Regions from separate parts of the Frankia sp. Hr75.2 genome, predicted to be linked through region 2. Evidence: riboswitches for the same ligand, from Rfam matches in the RefSeq annotation. Region 2 holds a riboswitch; each other region holds the start of a gene.
What was found. A riboswitch is a leader RNA that binds a small molecule or an ion and turns the genes downstream of it on or off. The one in region 2 is predicted to bind cyclic di-AMP.
Positions count from the first base shown of each region.

Region 1: it holds a riboswitch for cyclic di-AMP, as region 2 does, so the genes downstream of both, AC559T_RS23225 (C40 family peptidase) here and AC559T_RS33390 (peptidoglycan-binding protein) in region 2, are expected to answer to the same signal.
Region 3: it holds a riboswitch for cyclic di-AMP, as region 2 does, so the genes downstream of both, AC559T_RS27395 (C40 family peptidase) here and AC559T_RS33390 (peptidoglycan-binding protein) in region 2, are expected to answer to the same signal.

Region 1 is NZ_CASGGV010000297.1:21,657-29,450, forward strand. It holds gene AC559T_RS23210 (hypothetical protein) at 1-378, shown strand, start outside; gene AC559T_RS23215 (DUF4139 domain-containing protein) at 479-2,251, opposite strand; gene AC559T_RS23220 (hypothetical protein) at 3,706-4,095, shown strand; cyclic di-AMP (ydaO/yuaA leader) riboswitch at 4,915-5,091, shown strand; gene AC559T_RS23225 (C40 family peptidase) at 5,252-6,202, shown strand; gene AC559T_RS23230 (PHB depolymerase family esterase) at 7,074-7,742, opposite strand.
Region 2 is NZ_CASGGV010000343.1:17,176-24,969, reverse strand. It holds gene AC559T_RS33420 (hypothetical protein) at 1-1,664, opposite strand, end outside; gene AC559T_RS33415 (response regulator transcription factor) at 1,776-2,432, shown strand; gene AC559T_RS33410 (hypothetical protein) at 2,607-2,840, shown strand; gene AC559T_RS33405 (DUF5134 domain-containing protein) at 2,855-3,493, shown strand; gene AC559T_RS33400 (LppP/LprE family lipoprotein) at 3,624-4,208, shown strand; gene mce (methylmalonyl-CoA epimerase) at 4,309-4,734, opposite strand; gene AC559T_RS33390 (peptidoglycan-binding protein) at 4,979-5,758, opposite strand; cyclic di-AMP (ydaO/yuaA leader) riboswitch at 6,034-6,200, opposite strand; gene glyA (serine hydroxymethyltransferase) at 6,566-7,794, opposite strand, start outside.
Region 3 is NZ_CASGGV010000312.1:18,692-26,485, forward strand. It holds gene AC559T_RS27380 (heavy metal translocating P-type ATPase) at 1-1,559, shown strand, start outside; gene AC559T_RS27385 (hypothetical protein) at 2,253-2,600, shown strand; gene AC559T_RS27390 (DUF305 domain-containing protein) at 2,692-3,291, shown strand; cyclic di-AMP (ydaO/yuaA leader) riboswitch at 4,044-4,236, shown strand; gene AC559T_RS27395 (C40 family peptidase) at 4,368-5,339, shown strand; gene AC559T_RS27400 (M56 family metallopeptidase) at 5,491-6,420, opposite strand; gene AC559T_RS27405 (BlaI/MecI/CopY family transcriptional regulator) at 6,417-6,809, opposite strand; gene AC559T_RS27410 (IS3 family transposase) at 7,317-7,794, opposite strand, start outside.

The DNA.
Region 1 (7,794 bases), on a different contig from region 2:
CTCGGCAGCGTCGCCCCCACCCCACTGAGCGAGGCGATCATCGCCGCCCGTTCGCGGCTCGGCCACGCTCGCAGTCTTCTGATCCGCCAGGAGCTACCACCCCTGGGCCACCTGATCATGCGTCATCAGATGCCCGTCCCCGGCGGCGCGGAGGCGCTGTGGGCCATCGTGTCGTCCTGGCCGGATCTCCACTCGATCCGCGGCCGGAGCCTCAACGACGGCGCCCACCCCGCGCTGCTCCACGTCCGGATGGGCAGCCCCGTCGTCATCCCGGCCGCCGCGGTGATCGACTGGGCCGTGATCGGCGACAACGGCCAGATCAAGGAGGGCGGCTGGACGCGCGGGCTCGACGCCTCCACCACCGCTCTCCCCCGGTGACCGCCCGTCGCGCGTGGTGGCCTCGTCCCTGGTGACAGCTCCCCTGGTCACGGCTCCCTGGTGACAGCTCCCCTGGTGACCGCCCGCGGGCGGCGCCGGGTCAGTCGCCCCAGCCGGTGATCTCCACGCCGCGAGGGTGCTCGAGCCGGTAGGACAGCGTGATCTCGCGGCTCGAGCCCGGCTCGAGCTCCAGCTCCCAGGTAAGCAGCCCCAGATCGGTGTGCTCGGTGGCGGCGGGAGCGGTCACGACCTCCCTGACCTGGATGTTCTCGTGCCGGGAGACCGGCACCTGGTCCCGTACGGTCACCCGGGCCCGCATCGGCGCGTGGTTGGTGACGGTGGTGCGGTGGACGACGTCCGTCCGCCGGGTGTTGCCGACCACCCGCCGGCCGGTGACCCGGCTGACCAGCTCGCGTTCCACCCTGATGCGGTCGTCCACCCCGAGCCGAAGCTCCATCTCCCCGCCGGGCGGGACGAGCTCGAGGCGCGTGGTGCCGACGAACTCCGGGCCGTGGAAGACCGACGCCTTACCTGGCGGCAACGTATGCGACGAGGTGTTCACGACCGCGGCGCGCAACAGCGCCTCGGCGGCGAGCTTGGGCACGGTGACGTGGTCGAGAACGGCGTCGAGCTCGATCACTGCCACGGTGGTGCGGTGCGGGTCCCCGTCCGCGGGTACCGCCACCGGCCGCGGCGGGCGGTAGGTCGACGCGGGGCCGGCCGACTCCAGCGTGGCCTCGGCGGCAGCCATCGGCGGCGGGGCCGATGCCGGTGCCGCCATCGCCGCCGGCATGAAGGTCGTCATGCCGTCGCCGCCACCGCCCCTGCCTTCGCCGGACGCCTTGGCCCGCCCGCGGGGAAGGACCCGCGGGCGGGCGATGTCCACATACTGCGGGCTCAGCTCGGGCAGGTCGACGCCGCTGGACGGGCGGGCCGTGGACAGCCGCAGGTCCGTCACGGGCCAGTCCTCGCCGGTGCGCTGGCTGATCATCGCGAACCAGGTCAGGGTGACCCGCTCGCCGTCCAGCCGGGCGTCGTAGCCGGATCTCCAGGAGGCGGAACGGACCAGGTAGGAGACCTCCAGGTCCACCAGCGAGGCTGTCCCGTCGACCAGCGCGCCCTCCGCCGGGCCGCCGGCCGGCGCCTCAGCCGAGCTCCCCGCCGGGCCTTCGGTGGCCGTCGGCGGCTCGAGGTCGACGACGATCGCGCGGGTGTCCGGCTCGGGCCGCGCGTGGCGGGCCTCGATGACCCGGCCGAGCACGGTCAGCTCCCGCTCCGTCTCCTCCCGCCGTTCGGCGAGCGCCCGCCGGCGCGCGTGGACGGCCGACATCTGCGCCGCGAACGCGTCGCCGACAGTGACCAGCCGGGCTGCCGCGTCCCCGGGCCCGTCGCCCTCGCGGTCGGTGCCTTCGCGCGCCCAGCCGCGCGCGAGGGCGCCGGCTCCCACCCGGGCGGCCACGTCGAGGAAGGAGCGACGGGCCCGCTCGGTCTCGTCCTCGTCGCCGATCTCGGCCAGGTGCGCGCGCAGCTCGGCCTGGCGGGCGCGCAGGTCGGCGAGGGCACCGGCGTCGGGGGTAGCCCGGGCCTGGGAGACGACCCGCACCCCGAGCACCCGCGCGGAGCCGGTGCCGCTGACCCGCACCGAGTCCTCGTCGAGCTCGAGCGGCAACCCGCTGAGAGTCACCTCGACCCGCTCGGACGGCGAGCCGAGCGTCGCGACATCGAACCGGCCACGGCGGGTCACGCGCGCGGCGGTGGGATAGACGACCACGGCGCTGATCGGCGCGTCGAGGAGCACCGACGGCGGCGCGCCCGTCGGTGCGCCCGTCGGTGCGTCAGGAAGGTCAGGTGTGCCGTCCGCCGTGGACATCATCCGGACACCATACGGTCGGCGACCGTGCTATCCCCGTGGGGCACCGCTGATCCCGATGCCGCCCGATGCCGCCCGGGCCGGGCGGCCGCGGGGCCCGTTACGGTCCGCCCGTCCAGGGAGACCCGAAAGGTGCGTCACCGGCCCCGTCCACCAGGACCGCGGCGCCACGGCAGGCCCGCGGCGGCGGGCGCCGGGCGGCTGGCCCGCGTGCGACCGTGGCCCCGGTGGCCGACGCCGCCCGCTCGACCGGGGTGGAACGCCACACTGAAGATCGTTTTTTGGTGGGCGCGCCGAGCTCCAGGCGACGGCCGAGCCCTCCGCGGCCATGACCTTGCGTCACCGTCAGACCGGAGGTAGGCACCGCGCCGGCTCGACCGCTCGCAGGCGAAGGCCTTCAGGCCCGCGAGCCCGGAGGCCATTCGGCCCATACCCGGCCGAGGAAGCAGCGGCCCGACCGAAGGTCATATCCCGCAGCCGCGGAAATGCCCGGTGGACGTCGATCCGATCACCGGAGGGGACCGGCCGTTCGACGCCCCCACCGGGCCTGGAACAACATCGAGTGCACCACCAGGATTGCTGAACGGACCTCGCCCTCCGTATGACTCCGCGGCCGCTTCCTGACTTCGCGTCGACCCGCTCACGACCGCGGAACCGCGCCGGCGACCGGTCATTGCGACGCCGCACAGCTCTGGTCTCTGGCCGTCCGACGCAGGTCGTCGGATCGGTCTCCCGGCGCGGCGGTACGGCTCACCAGGAACGGGTGGGAGATCACGCCGAATCAGCCCAGCAGGGAGGACCCGCCAAGCGGCCATCAGCCGATCGGATAGGCATCGATCCGATCAGCGCTGCGCGTAGCCGTTCCGGCTGGAGATCGGGAAGGCGCCAGATTCGCGCCGCCCGATTCGATTGTCCGACGATCTCACCGATGGTGGCCGCAGTGCCCGACAGCCCGTTCCATCCGATCAACGGAAACCGCGCTCCGTATACCGCGTATGCCGCGCCCGGCCGGGGTGCCGGAGCCCGCGACCTAGCCGACACCGAAGCCAGAGATATTACTCACAGTAACCATCATCGTCGGCGAGACCCGCGGCCGGGAGCGGCCGAATCCGCTTCCGACGCCTCTGGCCGCATCCCGTGGCAGTACGGGGTGTTGTGGGTATCGAGTCCGAACGTCGTCTGCCCGCGCGGCAAGTCGGGTTGATCCCGCACAGACAGGGGTATCCGTTGGTCGACACCCGATACGCGACACCCGTCTCCGTCGCCGTCTGTTGGCCGACGGCCGGATCCGGCCGACCGCATGCCGGAAACCCGATGCGTCGACTAACGTAACCAACCGTGTCGGAACTTCGGCGACGGTCGCGAGTGGCGTGGTGGCGCACATCCCACGCATTGCCGGACCGCGCCGCGACGCCCACGGGCCGGCCCGGTGCCGCTGCCAGCCGCCGGAGCCGGGCATGACACACCCACGCCCGCAGCACCACGAGATCTCCGTACTGCCCGACCGCGAGGACCTGATGGCCGAGCTGGCGAGCCGGCTCGAGGCCCTGGACGCCCTGCTGAGCCGGCTCGAGGATGCCGAGCGCCAGGCCGCGGACGCCGGTGAGCACCTCATCCGGACACGGCAGTGGCAGGAGGACACGGTCCGGACCATCCAGGAGGAACGGGCGCGGATGCGCCAGCGCCAGCAGGCCCTGGACGACCTGGCCGAGCACGCCCGCGCGGCCGTCGAGGCCCTGCACGGCAGCCACCGCTCGCTGCCGCCCGAGGTGAAGCAGCTCGAGATCGAGCTCCAGGTCCTCAACAGCTCCGGCTTCCTGACCCGGCGCAACGGCCGGGCTCGCTGAGCGGCGGTCCCCGCCGGGCGTCGAACGCTCCTCCTCCTCCTCCTCTCAGCCCCTGGTCCTCCTCTCAGCCCCTGATCAGCCCCTGACCCCTGACCCCTGGCCCCTGGCCCGGCCTGGTGGCGGGTGGCTCGCGTGTCCGCCCATGGGCCGTCCACCTCGCCGTTTGGTGTCCGCCTCGCCCTTTCGGGGCGCGATCAGACCGGGTTCGGCCCCCAAAGGGCGAGCGGGATACCAAAGGGCGAGCGGGACGCTCACGACGACTGGCCCGATCCGGTAGTTGACCAACTTCCGCGGGCCTGGCCGGCCAGGCCCGCGGAACTCGGGGCCCGGTGCCAGGTCGGTGCGCGGTGGCAGCGAGGCCCGGTGGAGCTTCCGGGGGGTGCCTGCCCGCGGGCGGCGCGTCGATCCGTTCACGTCCCAGGAGCACCGCGAAGGGGTCCTGGGGATCGGGCCGCGCGGTCGTCCGCGGCCGCCGGATCGAGGCGGGAAGAGACGGGCCGGGGACGGAGCGAACCGGGCCCGTGAGGGGCTCCGCGGGTAGTCCCAGCCCGGTCGGCCGGTACGGGAAACCCCCGCGCAAGCCAGGAAGTTCTGGTCACCTAACGTGTTGGGACGTGATCCTCGTGTGGGCGTCCAAAAACGTGACCGAAGGCTCAGCACCCCTCCTGACCTGGGCAGATGCGGCGCAGCAAGGGGCACTTCTTTGCACACTCGACGTAGTTGAGGAGGACTAGTGTTTACCCACACCATCCGTGTGGACTAGTCTCGCTTCCGACGTCACGACAACACCGGACCGAACGCCGAATCCTGCCCGCGGTCCTGGTGTCCCCTCCGAGTCGTCACCACGGGCAGGAGCGGGGGACCCACCTCCACCGGCTGGCGCCACGACACGGCGCTGGCCTAGGGGTGAAGTCCATCGCGTGAAGGTCGCGCTATGGACCGGGCAGCCCAGCCCGAACCCGACAGCTCACCTCGCAGGCGTACGGGAAGGAACGCAACGTTGTCTGCGCAAAGTGTGCAGCTTGATGCTGAGAGACGCCGGCAGGAAGGGCGCGGTCGCCACCGTGCACCGTCCGCCCCCACGGCGTCCAGCCGAGCCAGAGCCAGGGCCCGTACCGTCGCGGCCATCACCACCGGAACCGTCGCGGTCTCCGGGGTGGCGCTCGCCGGGTGCGCCCAGGATGTCAACTCGGACGTCGCGCTGGACGACGGCACGAACACCGCCCCGATGACGCTCGCGACCCAGATCGGGTCCCGGCTGGCGGTCGACGGAGCCATCCAGGCCGCCACCGCTACCGGCGGCGGTTCGGGCACCGTTCTCGACGCCACCACGGACATCTCCGCGCCGACTCTCTCGTCGAAGATCGACGTCGGCCTGCGCGTGACGAACCCCGAGGTCACGGTCAACGCGGACGAGCCCGTCAACATCGGCTTCTCGCTCTACAACGAGGAGACCCAGGCCCCGATCCCGGACCAGCTCATCAAGGTCCAGGTCAAGCTGCCGACCGGGTGGGCGACCTTCCTGCACCTGACGACGGACGACCGCGGCTTCGCGTCGTACACCGCGAAGGTGCTCACCACCACGAACGTCACGGCGATCTTCGACGGCACCGACGCCCTCCAGTCGGCGCACTCGGAGAACGACGCCACGCTGCGCGTCCGCCCGGCTCCGCCGCCCGCACAGGCCTCCCGCAGCGCGGACCGTACGGGCGTGAACGTCAACACCCCGGTCGTCAGCGTCAACCTGCCGGCGAGCTCCATCGGCGAGAAGGCCGTCTACCTGGCCTCGCTGCACGCCGGCAAGCCGTACGTCTACGGCGCCGAGGGCCCCAGCTCCTTCGACTGCTCCGGCCTGGTGCAGTACGTGTACCGGCAGCTCGGCAAGAACCTGCCGCGCACCACCGACGCGCAGTACGCCGCCACCACGCGGATCTCCCAGTACAACAAGGCGCCCGGCGACCTGATCTTCTTCGGGAGCCCCGGCAACATCTACCATGTCGGCATCTACGCCGGCGACGGCAAGATGTGGGTCGCGCCCCGCACTGGTGACGTCGTCAAGCTTCAGACGATCTACACGACCTCGTACTCGGTCGGCCGCGTCGCCTGAGAACGGCGGGCCCACGGCCCAGCCAGAAGGCCGTCTGTTCTCGACCTCGATCGTTCCACGCCCACGCACCGCTCGGACGGGGCTGCCCGAACGCAGACGCCCCGTCCCCCGGAACGAGCCGCAGCGCGATCTCCCCCTCCGGTCGCGCGCGGCTCCGCCGCCGGGTCGGGGTTGTCGGGATCAACCTCGGCCCGGCGGGTCTTCCGGAGTTCACCAGGTCCCCTGTACCGGACCGCCGGTGTCACGTCTGCTCAGAACGTCTGTGCTGCGGAATGTCCGGAGTAGCTCTGCCGCGGGCAGATTTCGACACCTTCCGCGATGCTTCCGCCACGTGGCGCCATCGATGAGCTGGCCGGCAGCCATGAACGGTAGGCCGTTGCGGCATCATTCTACTTCGTCATAAGTAGCGTAGATGTAGCTTTAGCCGGCCAGACTGCCACTATCAGGCAGCAACACCCCCATTCGAACCAACCCAGCACCAGCACCAGCCCACGCGAAAGTCAACCGCACCCCACCGATCCGAGATCCTTCCGGTGGGACGGACGTCAGATCCCCCCCCATCTGACGTCCGTCCGGCCGGAAGGCCCCGGACTCCGCTGGCCGTCTGTCCGATCCCCCCCCCATCGGGCCGGCGGCCAGCGGACCCCCTCAAGCCTTCCGGCCGCCCACTGGTCCGTCGGGGCCGTTACCCCCCCTCCCGGCGACGTCGACGGACCGCTCGAGCCCCGGCCGCCCCACCCCGCGGCAGGCGCAAGCCCCGAAATGGCCAGCAAGCCGTCCCCGGCGGGGCCGGCGGCCGGCCAATCTGCTAAATGACTAGTTCTTTGCTACTAGCGCGAACTGTCTGGTCAGCGCACCGAACCAAGCTGGGTCAGACCTTCCGGCGAAGGTCGCGGGAGAAGTCCCACAACGTGCTGCTGACCTTTTTGTCCCAGTCCGTCTCGGCAACCCGCCCGTGCTGGGTGACGTTGTCGCAGGTGGGGCCGGGCTCCGCTTCGAACTGTCCCACGACGCCCACCGCCGCGTAGACGGGGGGGCCGGGCGAGCAGGCGGCGAGCAGGGCGAGCCGCGCACCCTCCCCGATACCCCAGACGTATATCCGGTTCAGGTCGATGTCGGTGCGTTCCTCGTCCATGTAGCGGACGACGTCGCGCAGGTACTGCTGGTCCGCTCCATTCGGGTCGTCGAGTCGCCAGGTACCGGCGACCGCCTCCGGGAAGGCGAGCGCGAAGTCACGGCGGTTCGCCAGCGACGACGCGTCACTGTCATGTTCCAGTGAACTCGCATCCGTATTGTCATCGTGCAGGATGATTACCAGGGGCAACGGGTCATTCGGTTTGGAGGGTGCCTGAACGAGCAGTTCCCGGTCGGCTGACGGATAGCCATCCGGGATTGTGACCCGTTCGACCTTGGGACGGCCATTGGCCGCGACGAGCCACCAGATGGCCACAAGTGCCACCCCGGCGATGATCACGTTTCTCTTGTTCTTGCCCCACCAGCCGGCAAGGGGATTCGACGCCACGATCCAACCGAACCACACCCGGCCCCCGGAAATCGCCGGATTCAGCCCAGCGCGTCAACGCGGACCCGGG
Region 2 (7,794 bases):
ACCACCGGTCCCGCCGCGGCCGGCTCCGGCATCCCCGCGGCCGTGTCCGGCGGTGGAACCGCGTCGGCGGCCGCGATGGCGCGCAGCGCGGCGGCGAGCGCCGCGTACATCGCCCGCTCGGCCGTCGTGTCGAAGCGGCCGGCGGGCACCCGCAGCAGGCTCGGGCCGCCCAGCCCCAGCCCCGCGGCGAGACTCTCCAACGCCGGGAGCAGGCCGTCCCGCTCCAGGACGGCGGGATGGGCCTCCCGGGCGATGTCGGCGAGCTCGCCGTGCGCCGCGCGCAGCCCCTCGCCGATTTCCGCCAGGGCCCGCGCGGTGGCCGGTTCCGACACCGTCCGGGCGACGTCCCCCGCCGCCGCGGCGAGCTCGGCCAGGCGCCGGCGGACGCCGTCGTCCAGCTCCCGCCCGACCAGCGCCCACTCGTGGGCCTGCGTGCGCGCGGCCCGCCGGCGTTCCTCACCCAGGCGGACGAGCTGCGCGCGCAGGCCGCTCTGCGCCCGCGCCTGCTCCAGCGCCGCGGCCGCCGCGGCCAGCGCCGCCGCCACCTGCCGCCGGTGGCAGCGCAGGACGGGATCGATGCTCAGCACCGCGACCGGCGCGCCGGCCGCGGACCGCACCGGGACGTACCAGCGCTGTTCCGGGCCCGGCCGGTCCGACCGTTCCCCCCGGTGGTCCTCCGGGGGGAGGTCCACCACCTGGCCGTGCAGATCCACCAGCACCTCCGTGTCCGGCTGGCGGCAGGTGTCCGGCTGGCGGTAGTAGACCTCGAGGGTGGCGTCGCGCAGCAGGGCCCGCAGCGCCGCCCGCACCGACGCCGGTGTCGGCGACCCGATCTCCCGGCCGAGCCGGTCGGCGGTCGTCGCCAGCAGCAGCCGGCGGTGGGCGCCGACGGCGAGCAGCGCGACGGGGGTGACGATCGACGCGGCCCCCTGCAGCGCGACCGCGTCCTCGATGCGGCCCAGCTCGGGTTCGGCCATCAGGCCCGGGTAGGTCACCGCGGTGACGAGCGCCACGAAGCCCGCCGAGAGCAGCACCGGACCGGCGACGACCCGCTCCAGGCCCCGCGCCGCCCGGATCCGGGCGACCGCCAGCAGCACGAACGTCACGGGCACCAGGACGTAGAGGACGAGCAGGACGTCCAGCGCCGCCTCGAAACGGGCCCGGCCGACGAGCAGCGGCGCGGGCCACAGCACACCGTCGGTGAAGCTGTTCCAGGAGGGCCGGGAGATGACGACCGTCAGCACCTGCCCGCCCAGCAGGATCACCGCCGCGGATGTGACCCACCACCGGTCGGCCCGGCCGCGCAGGGTGTTCCCCGGGTAGAGCAGCAGCCCCCAGGCGTAGGCCACCCAGTAGACGGACTGGCCGAGGACGGCGATCAGCGGCAGCGGGCCGACGTCCCAGCTCATCAGCCAGGTCAGCGGGCAGCACAGGCCGCCGAGGGCCAGCAGCTCCCCACACCGGCGTGACGACGGGTCGCCGCGCAGCAGCATGCCGGCGACGACCAGCGCCACCGCCACCGCCACGTTCGGGACGGCGGCCAGCCGGTGGCGCTCCCAGTACGGCCACCCGGCGGCAACGGTCGCCGCGGCCACGAGCAGCGTCGTGGCCGTCGTCGAGGCGGCGAGCCGCGCCGTCGCGGAACGCCCGGAGCCGACCGGCATCCGTCAGGTGTACCCGAGCGAACGCGGGGTTCCTACCGGATGTCCCCCGGAACGGCCCCGGGTTATCCCGGTGCGTGACCGGGCCGTCCGGGGGACGTGAGAAGATCCGGTGTGCGTGTTGCGATCGCCGAGGACAGTGGGCTCATCCGGGAGGCGCTCAGCGTTCTGCTCGCGACCATCGGGGTGGAGGTCACCGCCTCCGTGCCGACCGGGACGGAGCTGCTCGCCGTCGTGCGGGACGCCCCGCCCGACGTCGCGATCGTGGACATGCGGATGCCCCCGACCAGGACCAACGAGGGGCTGCTGACGGCCCGCGCGCTGCGGCAGGCGCACCCGGGGATGGGCGTCCTGGTGGTCACCGCGCACGACGACGACCCGTTCGCCGCGGACCTGTTCGCCGGTGGCGCCGCCGGCATCGGGTACATGCGCAAGGACAACATCACCAACCGGCAGGCGTTGAAGGACGCCCTCGAGCGGCTCCGCGAGGGGCAGCCGGTCATCGACTCGCACATCGCCGCGCGGCTGCTCGCAGGCTACCCGCAGTCGCAGCGACTGAGCGGGCTGTCGGAGCGCGAGCGCCGCATCCTCGAGCTGATGGCCCAGGGCCTGTCGAACAGCGGGATCGCTCAGCGGGTGCACCTGAGCCCGAAGACTGTCGAATCCCACATCGCGAGCATCTTCACCAAGCTGGGGCTGCGGCCGGAGCCAACCGAGAACCGCCGGGTGCTCGCCGTCCTGGCCTGGGCGGACGCCGCCCGCCACGGCTGAGCCCGCCCGCCACGGCTGAGCCCGCCCGCCACGGCTGAGCCCGCCGGCCACGGCTGAGCCCGCCGCCACGCCTGCCGCCGGCCACCCGCCGGCGCCACGGTGGGCGGATTCGGTCGGCTCTGCGGGCCCGACCGCTTACACTCAGATGATCTTATCGTCGTCGTGCGAGGTGCCATGAGCGGGTCGGACGCCCTGAATCGCGTCATCACGTTCTGTGGGAAGTGCAGCTGCGGCTGCCCGGAGCTCTACATCGACCACCACGCCGCGGCCGACCGCCGGGTCGTCCTCACCGACGACTTCGGCCAGCGGATCCAGATGAGCATCGAACAGCTGGAAGTCATCGTCGACGAGGCTCGGGCGGGTCGCATCAGCTCGCTGGTGGCCGCCGAGCTCGCCGCTGGGGGGTGACCCACCGCCACCCGGTGGCCGCGGACCTGGTTCCGCTGGCCGGTCCGCTGGCCGTAGCCGCCGGCGTGGCCTCAATCATCGTCGCAATGATCCACTTGTGGCGGATGCGCGCCCTGCTCCGCCGCCCGGTGGCGGCGGACGGGCCGCGTACGCACGCGTCCGCCGCGGACGGCTGGATCGAGGGCGGGCACGTGCTGGTCGCGGCCGGGATGGCGGTCATGTTCACCGGCCCCGCCCGGCTCGTCGGCTCCTGGCCGTTCCTCGCGCTGTACCTGGCGTTGACGGCGGCGCTGCTCGTCGGGCTCGTCACCCATCCCCGGTGCAGTGCGCCGGGCATGTGGTCCTGCTGTGCGCTGCTCGTCGTGGAGGCGGCGGCGATGGCGTGCATGTCCGGGGCGGCCTGCGTCGCCGGCTGGCCGCTGCGCACCGACGGGGCGATCGGCGCCTGGTGTGTCGTCATCTTCGGCGGGGCGTGCCTGGCGGCGCTGGCCGGCCCGTCGGCGCGCCGGTTCGCCGCGCCGCCGCCGGCGCGCCCGCGCGTCCGTGAGCTGGCCGCCCGGCTGATCCGGATCTTTCCGGAACCGGTCGTCCCGCGCGGATCCCGACTGATCATGTCGGGTGGAATGATCCTGATGCTCCTCGCCCGTACCTGATCGCCCACTCCCGTACCCCCCGGGTGACCTGCTCCGAAACCGCGCATTCCACTCCCTGAGCGGGCGGCGAGCCCGAAGTGCGCCTACGGTCGGCCGGTCGGCAGATACGAGGCCCAAGGGGGCGGTCGCCATGCGTCGAGTCGTGTTCATCTCCGTACTGGCCGCCGCGGTCATCTTGAGCGGGGCGGCGTCTGCGGTGTCCGCCGCGCCGACCGCGGTGCAGTCACCCCCGGCCGCCACACCGGGCGCCGCGCGCAGCCCGGGTGCTGCGGCCAGCTCGGGTGCCGTGGCCAGCCCGTCAGGCCCTGGCAGCTCGGCCGTCGTGGCCGGTTCGTTGAGCCTGGCGGAGGCGTCGGGCCTTGTCCGCGGCCGTGGTTACACACCGATCACCACGGACGGCTACGAGCCCACCCACGATCTCAGCGTGATCGTCGGGCGGCTGTCCACCTCGGTGGACGGCCATCCGCAGCAGGCCTTCTTCTTCCACCGCGGCCGGTTCGTCGGGACGGACGCCGTCGCGAGCGCGGGCGTGCGGTGGGTGTGGTCGACCAGCGAGGTGGTGGCGCTGCAGTACGACCTGTACCGCCCGGCGGACCCGATGTGCTGCCCGAGCGCGGGCGCGGCGAGCGTGCGGTTCCGCTGGGACGGCACGTCGGTCGTGCCGCTCGACCCGATCCCGACCAGCAAGTGGACCGCCGCCGAGAGCCGCCGCTGACCAGCGACGCAGTGCCGGTGGGACCGCCGGCGGGTGGGACCGCCGCCGCGGCCGGGCCCGGGTCAGCCCCCGGGCCCGGCCGCGCTGGTCACGCCGGAGGTCAGTGGCCCTCGGCCGCCTCGACCAGCTCGGTGAGCACCCCGCCGAGGCCCTTCGGGTGCATGAACGCGATCCGGCTTCCGGATGTCCCGTGCACCGGCGTCTTGTTGACCAGGTCGAACCCGGTGACGGTGAGCGCCGCCAGCGCCGCGTCGATGTCCGCCACGCCGTAGGCGATGTGGTGGATGCCGGGGCCCTTCTTCGCCAGGAACTTCCCGACCGGGGTGTCCGGGCGCACCGGCTCGAGTAGCTGGACGTAGGAGCCGCCCGTGTCGCCGTGGTGCACCAGCAGCATCGCCTCGCGCACGCCCTGCGCCTCGTTCGTCTCCTGATGCGCGACCTTCAGGCCGAACGCCGCCTCGTAACGAGGGATGGCCTCCTCCAGCGAGGCCACGGCGATTCCGACATGGTCGATCCTGGTCAGCACAAAAATCGCTCCTGCCTCGTGGACGGGCGGCCCTGGTCGCGTCCTGCCTGGCGGGCCAGAACTCCGAGCCTGCCCGGATCCGGCCCGGCGGTCCACTGAAGCGGCAGGTCGGCCGTGTCGGGCGCGCCACCCCCGCCCGGCCACGGGCTTGGCCACGCCGTCCGGTCGCCGCCCCGTCGCGGCCCGGCACCGGCGTGCCCGGGCCGCGACGTGGACGGCTCGACGGCCGCGCGCCGCCCCTGGATCAGGCGAACAGCCTGTCGTGGGTGAGCGGGCCCACGACGCCGTCCGGGACGAGGCCGTTCTTCTTCTGGAAGTCGACGACCATGTGGTTGGTCTGCGGACCGAACCGGCCGTCGATGGTGATCGGGTAGCCGATGGCGGCGAGCTGCTTCTGCACCAGCGCCACGTCCCAGCGGACGCCCTCGACCCCGAGCCGCATGTAGCCCGAGCTGGCGGGCGCCGGTGCCGTCGCGGCCGGTGCGGCCGGTGCGGCCGGCGTGACGGCCGAGATCGTCCGGGCGCCGGTGCCGCTGCCCACCGCGGCCGCCGCCGCGGCGCCGCGGGCCAGGTACTTCACGTGCATGCCGTTCTTGTAGGCGCTCCAGGCACCGATGCCCTGGCTGGCGCATACCTGCCGTGCGGCCCAGGCGTTGACGTTCGGGTCGTAGAGGTTGCGGCTACCGACCCAGCTCGAGTGCGCGCGCATGTTGATCTGCCAGAGGCCGCGGGAGTCCTCACCGACCGTCGCGTGGGCCGTTGTGTTGCCGCCCGACTCGGCCAGCGCCACCGCGACCCAGGTGCTCAGCGGAATCCCGCGGCAGGACGGCAGGCCCGCGTTCTGCGCCGCCTGCGCGATGGTGACGTCGGAGGCGGTGGCCGCGCTCGCCGGGCCCGCGGTGAACATCAGGCCCGCCGACGCGCCGATGACGCTCGCCGCGGTGACCACGGCGGCGCGGCCTCGCCCGGGTCCCCGTCCGGAGGTGTTCGGACGGCTGGACCTGCGGTGCTTTCCATGCGACATCTAAGAATCTCGTTTCTGCTATGAAGAACAGAGCTTCTGAATGTCCGGATGGGAAATTGATCCGTACACGGATCAAAAAGTTACGGCAACGATTCGCCCGGCGAGGGAAGCATGGCTCAGTGCGCCGGCGTTCTGTCGGCGTAAAAGTATTCCGGACCTGGTGGGTCTAGATTTCCTGCGTCAACCCCGGGATGCGGGCACTGTGCGGCCGCGGCGGCTGCCCGAGGGACGGGTGAAAGGCCCGCCTGGGTGATCCAGACATGCGTGCGTACACGACGATCCTTCCCGTACGCCTGCGAGGTTAGCTGTCGGGTTCGGGCCGGGAAGCCCGGTCGGCCTTTACCGCATCTGCGGCGCGGTCGACTTCACCCCGAGGACGGCCGCCCGTGCGCGGGTGGCCGTCCGGAGGAACGTGGTTCCCCCGCTTCTGCCCTGCTGATCGCTAGGAGGGGACGACGGGCCTAGGGCAGAACTCGGCGTACGGCCCGTCGCTTGCTGCGAGCCAGGACACCGTAACGAACTACTAAGGGTAATCGCAAGTACTAATTTTCTTGTACCGACGGCGCATCCTGGTCACGATGCGTACACAGAATCGAGATCGAGACACTCCGGGCAGTAACCGGCGACGCTGCGGCGCGGGCATCCGCCCGGACGTCGCCACACCCGGCGCGGACGGCGACCGGGGCTGCGGGGGAGCTGGGCCGGGCATGCCTCGGCCCGGGCGCCTTCGTGCGCGCCCGGGCCGAGGGTGAGGGGGAGTCGGCGGTGCCGTTGGGCCGGCCGGCTGGAGGTTCCCCGCTGGGTCGGTCAGACCCAGCCGGGCATCGGGTAGGCCGACATCAGGTCCCTGACCTCGCCCGCGATCCGCTCGATGGTCGCCTCGTCCGCGTCGCCGGCGGCCTTGACGGCCTCGTCGATCCAGGCGGCGAGGGTGGGCATCTGCTCCGGACACAGCCCGCGGGTCGTGATCGCGGCGGTTCCCAGGCGCACCCCGGACGGGTCGAACGGCTTGCGCGGGTCGAACGGCACCGTGTTGTAGTTCAGCTCGATCCCGGCCCGGTCGAGTGCCTTCGCCGCCGGCTTCCCGGCGACTCCGCGACTCGTCAGGTCAATGAGGATGAGATGGTTGTCGGTGCCGCCGGTGATGAGATCGAAACCGCGTCCGGAAAGCGCCTCGGCGAGCGCCTTCGCATTCGCGACGACCCGGTGCGCGTACTCCCGGAAATCTGGTGTCGCGGCCTCCCGCAGGGCGACCGCGACGGCGGCGGTGGTGTGGTTGTGCGGGCCGCCCTGAAGGCCCGGGAAAACGGCCTTGTCGAGTGCCGTCGCGTGCGCGGCGTCCGACATGATCATGGCGCCGCGCGGGCCGCGCAGCGTCTTGTGCGTGGTCGTCGTGATGACCGGAGCGTGCCCGACCGGCGATGGGTGGGCGCCGCCGGCGATCAGCCCGGCGATGTGGGAGATGTCCGCGACGAGCACGGCGTCGATCTCGCGGGCGATCGCCGCGAACCCGGGAAAGTCGATGGTGCGGGGGATCGCCGTCCCGCCACAGAAGATCACCTTCGGCCGGTTCTCGAGGGCGAGGTCGCGGACCTCGTCCAGGTCGACCCGCCCGGTGTCCTGGCGGACCCCGTACCGGACCCCGCGGAACCAGCGGCCGGTCGCCGACACCGTCCAGCCGTGGGTCAGGTGGCCGCCGGAAGGCAGGCCCATTCCCATCACCGGGTCGCCGGGCTGCAGGAAGGCCAGGTAGACCGCGAGGTTGGCGGGGGAGCCGGAATACGGCTGGACGTTCGCGTGCTCGACGCCGAACAGCGACTTCGCCCGGTCGATCGCCAGCGTCTCGATCGGGTCGATGACCTGCTGGCCCTCGTAGTAGCGCTTGCCGGGGTAGCCCTCGGAGTACTTGTTCGTCAGCACCGAGCCGGACGCCTCCAGCACGGCGGTGGAGACGTAGTTCTCGGACGCGATCAGGCGGATCTTCTCGTACTGCCGCCGGGCCTCGGCCTCGACGAGGCCGCCGATCTCCGGATCGG
Region 3 (7,794 bases), on a different contig from region 2:
AGGCGTTGGTGCTACGGGACGGCGAACCTGTCGAGGTGTCGACCGCGCAGGTGGTCGTCGGGGACCTGCTGCTGGTCCGGCCGGGCGGCAAGATTCCGGTCGACGGAGTGGTCGCTGACGGCGAGTCCGACATTGACGAGTCGATGGTCACCGGCGAGAGCCTGCCCGTCCACAAGGCGCCGGGTTCCGAGGCGATCGGTGCCACCATCAACACCACCGGCACCCTGCGGGTCCGAGCGACGAAAGTCGGCGTCGACACCGCCCTGGCGCAGATCGTCTCCCTGGTCCAGGAGGCGCAGAACAGCAAGGCTCCCGGCCAGCGGCTGGCTGACCGGGCCGCGTACTGGCTCGTCCTGACAGCCCTTATGGGCGGGCTCGCCACCCTGCTGGTGTGGCTGCTCGCCACCGACCGACCGACGCAGGAGGCGGTGCTGTTCGCGATCACCGTCGTCGTCATCACCTGCCCGGACGCCCTCGGTCTGGCCACCCCGACAGCGATCATGGTGGGCACCGGACTGGGTGCCGGCCGGGGCGTCCTGTTCAAGAACGCGACAGCGCTGGAGACCGCTGCCGGCGTCACCGCGGTTGTCATGGACAAGACCGGCACACTGACGAAGGGCGAGCCCGAGGTCATCGACGTCGAGACGATCGACCTCCCCGAGGAGGACCTGCTGCGGTTGGCGGCTGCGGTCGAACGGGAATCCGAGCATCCGCTCGCGGCGGCGGTCGCCCGCCGTGCCGACGCGCGCGGCATGCCCCGGCACCACGCCGAGGCGTTCCGCAACGTCCCGGGGCAAGGCGCGGTGGCCACCGTCGACGGGCACCGCGTCGCGGTCGGCAACAGCCGGCTGATGCGGGCCGAGCGCGTCGCGCTCGGCGACGCCGCCCACCGACTGGACGCCCTCGCGGCCGACGGGCGCACGGCCGTGCTGGTGGCGGTCGACGGGCGGATCGCCGGCATCGTCGGGTTCGCCGACACACCGCGGCCGACCGCCGCGGCGGCGGTTGCCGCACTGCACGACGCCGGCGTCGAGGTCGTGATGCTCACCGGCGACAACCTGGGCACGGCGCAGCGGATCGCGAAGGAACTCGGCATCGACACGGTGATCGCCGAGGTCCTGCCAGGCGACAAGGCCACCGAGGTCGCCCGGTTGCAGGCGGGCGGCCGACGAGTGGCGATGGTCGGCGACGGCGTCAACGACGCTCCGGCGCTGGCACAGGCCGACCTCGGCATCGCGATCGGCGCCGGCACCGATGTGGCGATCGAGACCGCGGACGTGGTGCTCATGCGCTCCGACCCGCTCGACGTGCCCGCCGCCCTGCTCATCGGCCGCGCCACCGTCCGCAAGATGCGCCAGAACCTGGCCTGGGCCGTCGGCTACAACGCGGTCGCGCTGCCGATCGCCGCCGGCGTCTTCGAACCCCTCGTCGGGCTCACGCTACGACCCGAGATCGCCGCGCTGACCATGTCCGGGTCCAGCTTCCTGGTCGCGGTGAACGCCCTGCTGCTCAAACGGCAGAAGCTGCCGCGAACGTTGACAGAACCGGCCTCGGCTTAGGACCGCGGCGAGGTGGCCGCCGGTGCCGACACTGCACACCAGGATGTCGACCTGCTCGAACCGGTTGGCGAACTCGTGGCCCAGCCCGGCGTAGGCGGCAACGTTGTCCGGGGTGCGGTACTGGTCCGGGCAGTAAGACGTCAGGGCCGGGCCCGGTCCAGCCGCCCTCCGGGTTCCTCTGTGCCCCCGGGGTTGGCGCCTTCCGGCTTGGCCCAGAAGCCCCTGCCGGAGTCGACGAACGGGTCGCTGACCCACATCACCGGGGGACCCACCAGCCCGTCCGGCCGCGGCGCACCCGCCGGCCTGGTACCTGGCGCGGGACGGTTGCAGACGCGCGAACCGCTTCGGGCGATCGGAGGTCGGTGCGGGCACGGACTCTGCTCCCCTCTACAAGCTTGGCGGCGAACTCCCGAATCGAACTACCACTACGGAGCATAGTAGTTTTCCTTCGGAGCGCCGCCGTGTGCATGGCCTTGTCGTGGCCCTCGGCCAGCGAGCCTCGGGGAGTCATGGCTAGGTAAAAGGGCTGATGGCCCCTTCTTGGGTGGCACCTCGCGCCCCCGCGGGCGAACGGTCATGGCGGCAACAACTATCTTGTGTAGTAGGCTCTGGGCGGCGGACGCGGAAGAGGGTGACGTGACGCGCTGCGAGACACCGGCACGACACGGCGCGCTCTGGGCTCGACTCACGCTCGTGTCAGCCGTCCTGCTCGGGCTGCTGGCGATGCACGCCGGCCTGGCCGCGCAGGTGCACGCGCTCGTTTCGCCGCCCTGTGTCCAGGGAACCGACCGTGACGTTCACCCGCACTGGTCCCACTCGCACGAGCCTGGGGCCGAACCCCACGGCCACCAGGGCGTGCTCTGTTCGGCGGTGTTCCGGGACGACCCCGAACCGGTTCACGGCGGCGAACAACACGGCCTGGCGGCCATGTCCACCCCCTTCGGTGCCTCTGCCTTCACCGGGACGCGTGGCGACCCACCGCAGACGCCGCCGCCTCGGTACGTGACCGACCTGTCTGTCCACTGCGTGTGGCGGCTGTGAGCGGACCTGCGTCGGACGTCACGCACGCCTGTCGGCGCGCTCGACGACTCCGGCCTCAGATCCGTTGGCAATCCGACACCGAGGACGACTCGTGCGAAGAAGACGCCACCTTGGACTCGCCGCCGTAGCACTGGCCCTGACAGCCACGCTCGCGGCGTGCGGGGGCGACGACACCCCGACGGGCCCGTCGTCCGCCACAGCAGGGAGCAGCAGTGAGGCCAGCGACAGCGCCCACAACAACGCGGACGTGATGTTCGCCCAGATGATGATCCCGCACCACCAGCAGGCCGTGAAGATGGCGGAGCTGGCACCCGACCGGGCCGCCGATCCGGCGGTGCTCGCGCTGGCCCAGCAGATCGGGACCGCGCAAGCACCGGAGATCGAGACGATGACCGGCTGGCTTGCGGCGTGGGGCGAACCCACCGCCATGCCCGGCGCCGGCGGTCATGGCACCGACGACATGGGAATGATGTCGGAGGGCGACCTGACCGCTCTCCAGACGGCGTCTGGTCCGAACTTCGACCGCATGTTCCTGGAGATGATGATCCGGCACCACGGGGGTGCGATTGCGATGGCACGCACCGAACAGCGGGACGGACAGTTCCCCGACGCCGTGGCCCTGGCCAGGACGATCGAGTCCACGCAGACCACAGAGGTCGAGACCATGAAGGGCCTGCTCGGTACCGGATAGCCGAGCAGGGCCCTGGGGCACCGGCCGCGCGCCGGTGTCCCAGGGCACCTCGGGTCCCAGACGCGACACTCGGCACGACGAACGCGAACGTCGGTCGCGGCGAATGACCTGACGACGAGACAGCTGACGACCGGAACAGCGGAACGGCTGGGAGACCTCGAAGTCGAGGCCATGGACCAGGTGTGGGCCGCGAGCGGCCCTCGTGGCATGGCACCAGGCCGGTGCCGGAGACCGTCCTGCCGGAGATGGTGGCCTTAACGGCCCGTTTCGGACCTGCGAGCAAGGCGACGGGGCAAGACGATCCACCCGGACTACCCGACCGTTCATCGGACACCGCGGGCCGCAGCGGCTTTGGCGGCCCCGACAGACGTCCCGTCAATCCTTCCGACAGCCACCAGTCTCGATGATCAATGTCTTTCGGTGGTGGAGAGGTCAGCACCGAGAGATCCCCTCACCCCGGGCAACTATGTCTCGTAGTAGGTGCCGAGCCTCGCGAAGGGTGGGTGGTGTCCGGACGCAGTGCGCCGAATTGCTGTCCTGATCCTCGCTGCGCGGGCCCGGGGAGGCTTGCTTGGGTGGCGGTCTGACCGCGATCTGGTGATCGAAGGCACTCCAAAGGCGCGTCTACTCCGCTCGGCGAACCTAGATCTTGCTGGAGCGGCGTGGATGTCCGTCGAAGATCTTCTGAGATCTTCCGATTGCTACCTACTATGCTCTGTAGTTGGTAGTGTGTGCATCTGCTGCAGCATCGGACCGTACGCCGAATCCTGCCCCTGGTCCGGTGACCCCTCCGACTTGCATCTGGGGCAGGAGCGGGGGAACCACGTTCCTCCGGGCGTCGCCTCCTTCGATGCCCTTGGGGTGAAGCCGAATACGCACGGGGCGTTCGGCCGGGCTCCCAGCCCGAACCCGACAGCTCATCTCGCAGGCGTAGGGGAAGGATCACCATGGTGTCTGCGCAGAGTACGCAGCTTGATGCAGAAAGACGCCGACAGGAGGGACGCGGTCGCCACCGGGCTCCGTCCGTCCCCACAGCGTCGAGCCGGGCCAGAGCGCGGGCCCGCGCTGTCGCAGCGGTGACCACTGGCACTGTCGTGGTCTCCGGTATGGCTCTCGCTGGATGTGCGCCGGAGCCCAGCTCGGACGGCGCGTTGGACGACAGCACGAACACCACGTCACTGACGCTCGCGACCCAGATCGGGTCCCGGGTGGCAGTCGACGGCCCCGTCCAGGGTGCCGCGGGAGAGGGCGCGTCGCGCACCGTCCTTGATGCCACGACGGACATCTCTGCACCGACTCTGTCGTCCAAGATCGACGTGGGTCTGCGCGTGACGAACCCCGACGTGACTGTCAACGCGGACGAGCCTGTCAATGTCGGCTTCTCGCTGTTCAACGAGGAGACCCACGCCCCGCTGGCGGACCAGCTCATCAAGGTACAGGTCAAGCTACCCACCGGCTGGGCGACCTTCCTGCACCTGACCACCGACGAGCGTGGCTTCGCCTCCTACACGGCCCGCGTCCTCATCACCACGAACGTCACGGTGATCTTCGATGGAACGGACGCCCTCCAGTCCGCCCGCTCGGAGAACGAGGCGACGCTGCGCGTACGCCCGGCCCCGCCGCCGGTATCTGTGCAGGGCACCAGCAATGCCGTGAACGTCGAGACTCCGGCGGTCGACGTCAGCATCCCGGCCAACACGCTCGGGGAGAAAGCCGTATACCTGGCGTCGCGGCAAGCCGGTAAGCCCTACGTCTACGGGGCGACCGGGCCGTACAGCTTCGACTGCTCCGGCCTGGTGCAGTACATCTACAAGCAGCTCGGCAAGACACTTCCCCGGACCACCGACCAGCAGTACGCGGCGACAACCAGGATCGCTCAGGGCTCCGAACAGCCAGGCGATCTCATCTTCTTCGGCCAGCCCGGCGCGATCTACCACATGGGGATCTACGCCGGTGGCGGGAAGATGTGGGTCGCGCCGAAGACCGGTGACGTGGTGAAGCTCCAGACCATCTGGGCGGACTCCTACTCGGTCGGTCGGGTGACCTGAGCCGGTTCCACTGGCCATCGTGGCCCGGGCGGCTTTCGGCGGCGAGGTGCCGGTGGTCGTTGCAACCGATCCCCTAGTAGGCCAGCCGGTCTGGTCTGACTCCCACGCCGCTGTGAAGGCCATGGTGCTGCAGGCGGTCGCAGCGAGACGATCAGACGCAGTGATATCCGAGCTCATTGAGGGCGGGAACCGTGGTCATAACGAGTGGCAGGAGGAGCAGCACGGCGACGATGAGGCTGCGAGCCACGACGGCGGGACGGGACAGGGGCGGCTCCGCGGTCAAGAGACGCAGTACCCGTTGCCGTACGCCGGTGTTCGCCATGCCCAGCACGGATGCTGGGGGAGCCGCGAGCCGTAGCACTGCTTCGGCGACGACGTGGGGAGCGCTGCGCCGGGCCGCGCTGTCGTCAGCGGTGAGTTCGACGAGTCGGCGTAGCTCCTCCTGTCCTGTCCCGAAGAGCGGCACGGCTGGGAAGGCTCCGGCCAGCACGGCTGCCGTCGTGAGGATGAGGTGGTGTCTGCCTGCGAGATGGGCGCGTTCATGCGCGATGACGGCGTCGAGTTCGGTGGGATGCAACGCTTGCAGCGCGCCTTCGGTGACGACGACGCCCCCGCTCCGGCCCGGTAGGCAGAACGCACTGCGATCAGCATGATCCAGTATGTAGATCCGAAGTGTGGGATGAAAGCGCCCGAGCAATCGGACGTCATGCCGATGACGGACGCGCGATCGACGGCCGGTGATGGTGACGGCGACGGCGACATGAAGGAGGCGGAGCGCCGCAGCGGTGCTCAGGACGACGCCGGCAACTCGTGGAGTCGTCCAGTGGATGGAGATCGTCAGGTTGTGGTTGGTCCAACCGCACCACTGGACAAGCAGAACCAGCGTGTCCCCGATCGCGTGCAGCGGTATGAACAGGAGCGTTGCGGCCAGTACCGCCACGGAGACCACGGAGATCATCGCGGCCAGCCACATGGCGACGGCGAGCCGCGGCGCACGGGACGTCCAGGAAGCAGCGCGGAGGGCGTAGGGCAGACCGTAGGCGACGAGGGCCGCGTACACCGCGAGAACACCAAAGATCATGATGCAGTGGGTTCCTCATCGTCGCGACCACGGCTGGAGGAGTGCCACTGCACCGCTTCGCGCAACGTCTCGTACTCCGCAGCATCCATGGCGTGCACGAAGTGGAGCAGCGTCAGGCCTCGGTCGTCCGCCCCGGAAAGCACGGATCTCATCAGCTGGGCGGTGTAGGCGCTGCGGCCCAATGCGGGCTGGTAGCGGTAGGAACGTCCGGCTCGTTCCCGGGTCAGCCACCCTTTGTGGAACAGCCGGTCCATGACGGTCATCACGGTCGTGTAGGCCAACGGGCGTGTTGGCGCGAGTAGTGCCCGGACATCACGGACAGCCACCGGCCCGCGTGCGGACCACACCCGGTCCATGATTTCGGCTTCCAGGTCGCCGAGTTGTTCCACAACTCCCCCTCGTACGGCACCCGACAAGCACCGCGTCCATCTCATCCCGCGCCTACGCGAGCGGTCCTGCTTGCCCCGGTCACCGCCTTCGGCTGCATCTGGACATCGCTGCGGCCGGTGACGTACGTCCATCCCCGCAGTCTTGCCCGTCGCCGGACGGACTGGCGTGGCTCGACCCCTTGTCGCCGATACCTACTATGGATCGTAGTTGCTGAGGTGAGTCTCATGGGGCGCATCTACCCTAGCTTGGAGTGGAGGGCGTCCCGAATGCGCGTGTGGGCCGACTTGCTCGGTGGTCCTGCCTGTGGGTTCAGGTGCCGGGAGGGTGCTGATCTGCTACATGACATAGTAGTTACGCCGCATTGGGGGCAACGAGAGGATGTGTGGGTGGATCGCGCCAGGAGGTACGTCGACCAGGCTCGTGAGGAAACGGCACTGCTGCTGGGACGCCGTCCGCGAGCGAGGGGCGGAACCCGTCAACCTGATCGGGGCAAGATCTTGTAGGAACTACTGAGCTGGGTGTTCCGTGTCGGCGGTTGGCTGGTCGTGGGTCTGTTCGGGTGGGTTGATCCAGGCTGGTGTCGGCAGCGGTGGTGGTGTCGGTGGGCGGCGGACGAACCGGTCCGGTCGGGTGGCGTAGGCGGCGGCGAGGACCTCGGCGCGGGCGGCCTGGACGGTCTCGGCCTGGCCGTGGTGGACGGTCGCGGGGGTGAGCAGACCGATCCCGGAGTGCCGATGGTCGGCGTTGTAGTAGTCGAAGAACTCGCGGCACCAGGCGCGTGCGGTTTCGATGCTGTCGAACGTGCGGGGATAACCCGGCCGGTACTTCAAAGTCTTGAACTGGGACTCGGAGTAGGGGTTATCGTTGGATGTCCTGGGCCGGGAGTGGGACTGGACTATCCCGAGGTCGGCGAACAGGAAAGCGACGGGTTTCGAGGTCGTGGAGCTGCCGTGGTCGGCGTGCACGGTGAGCCGCCCGGGAGAG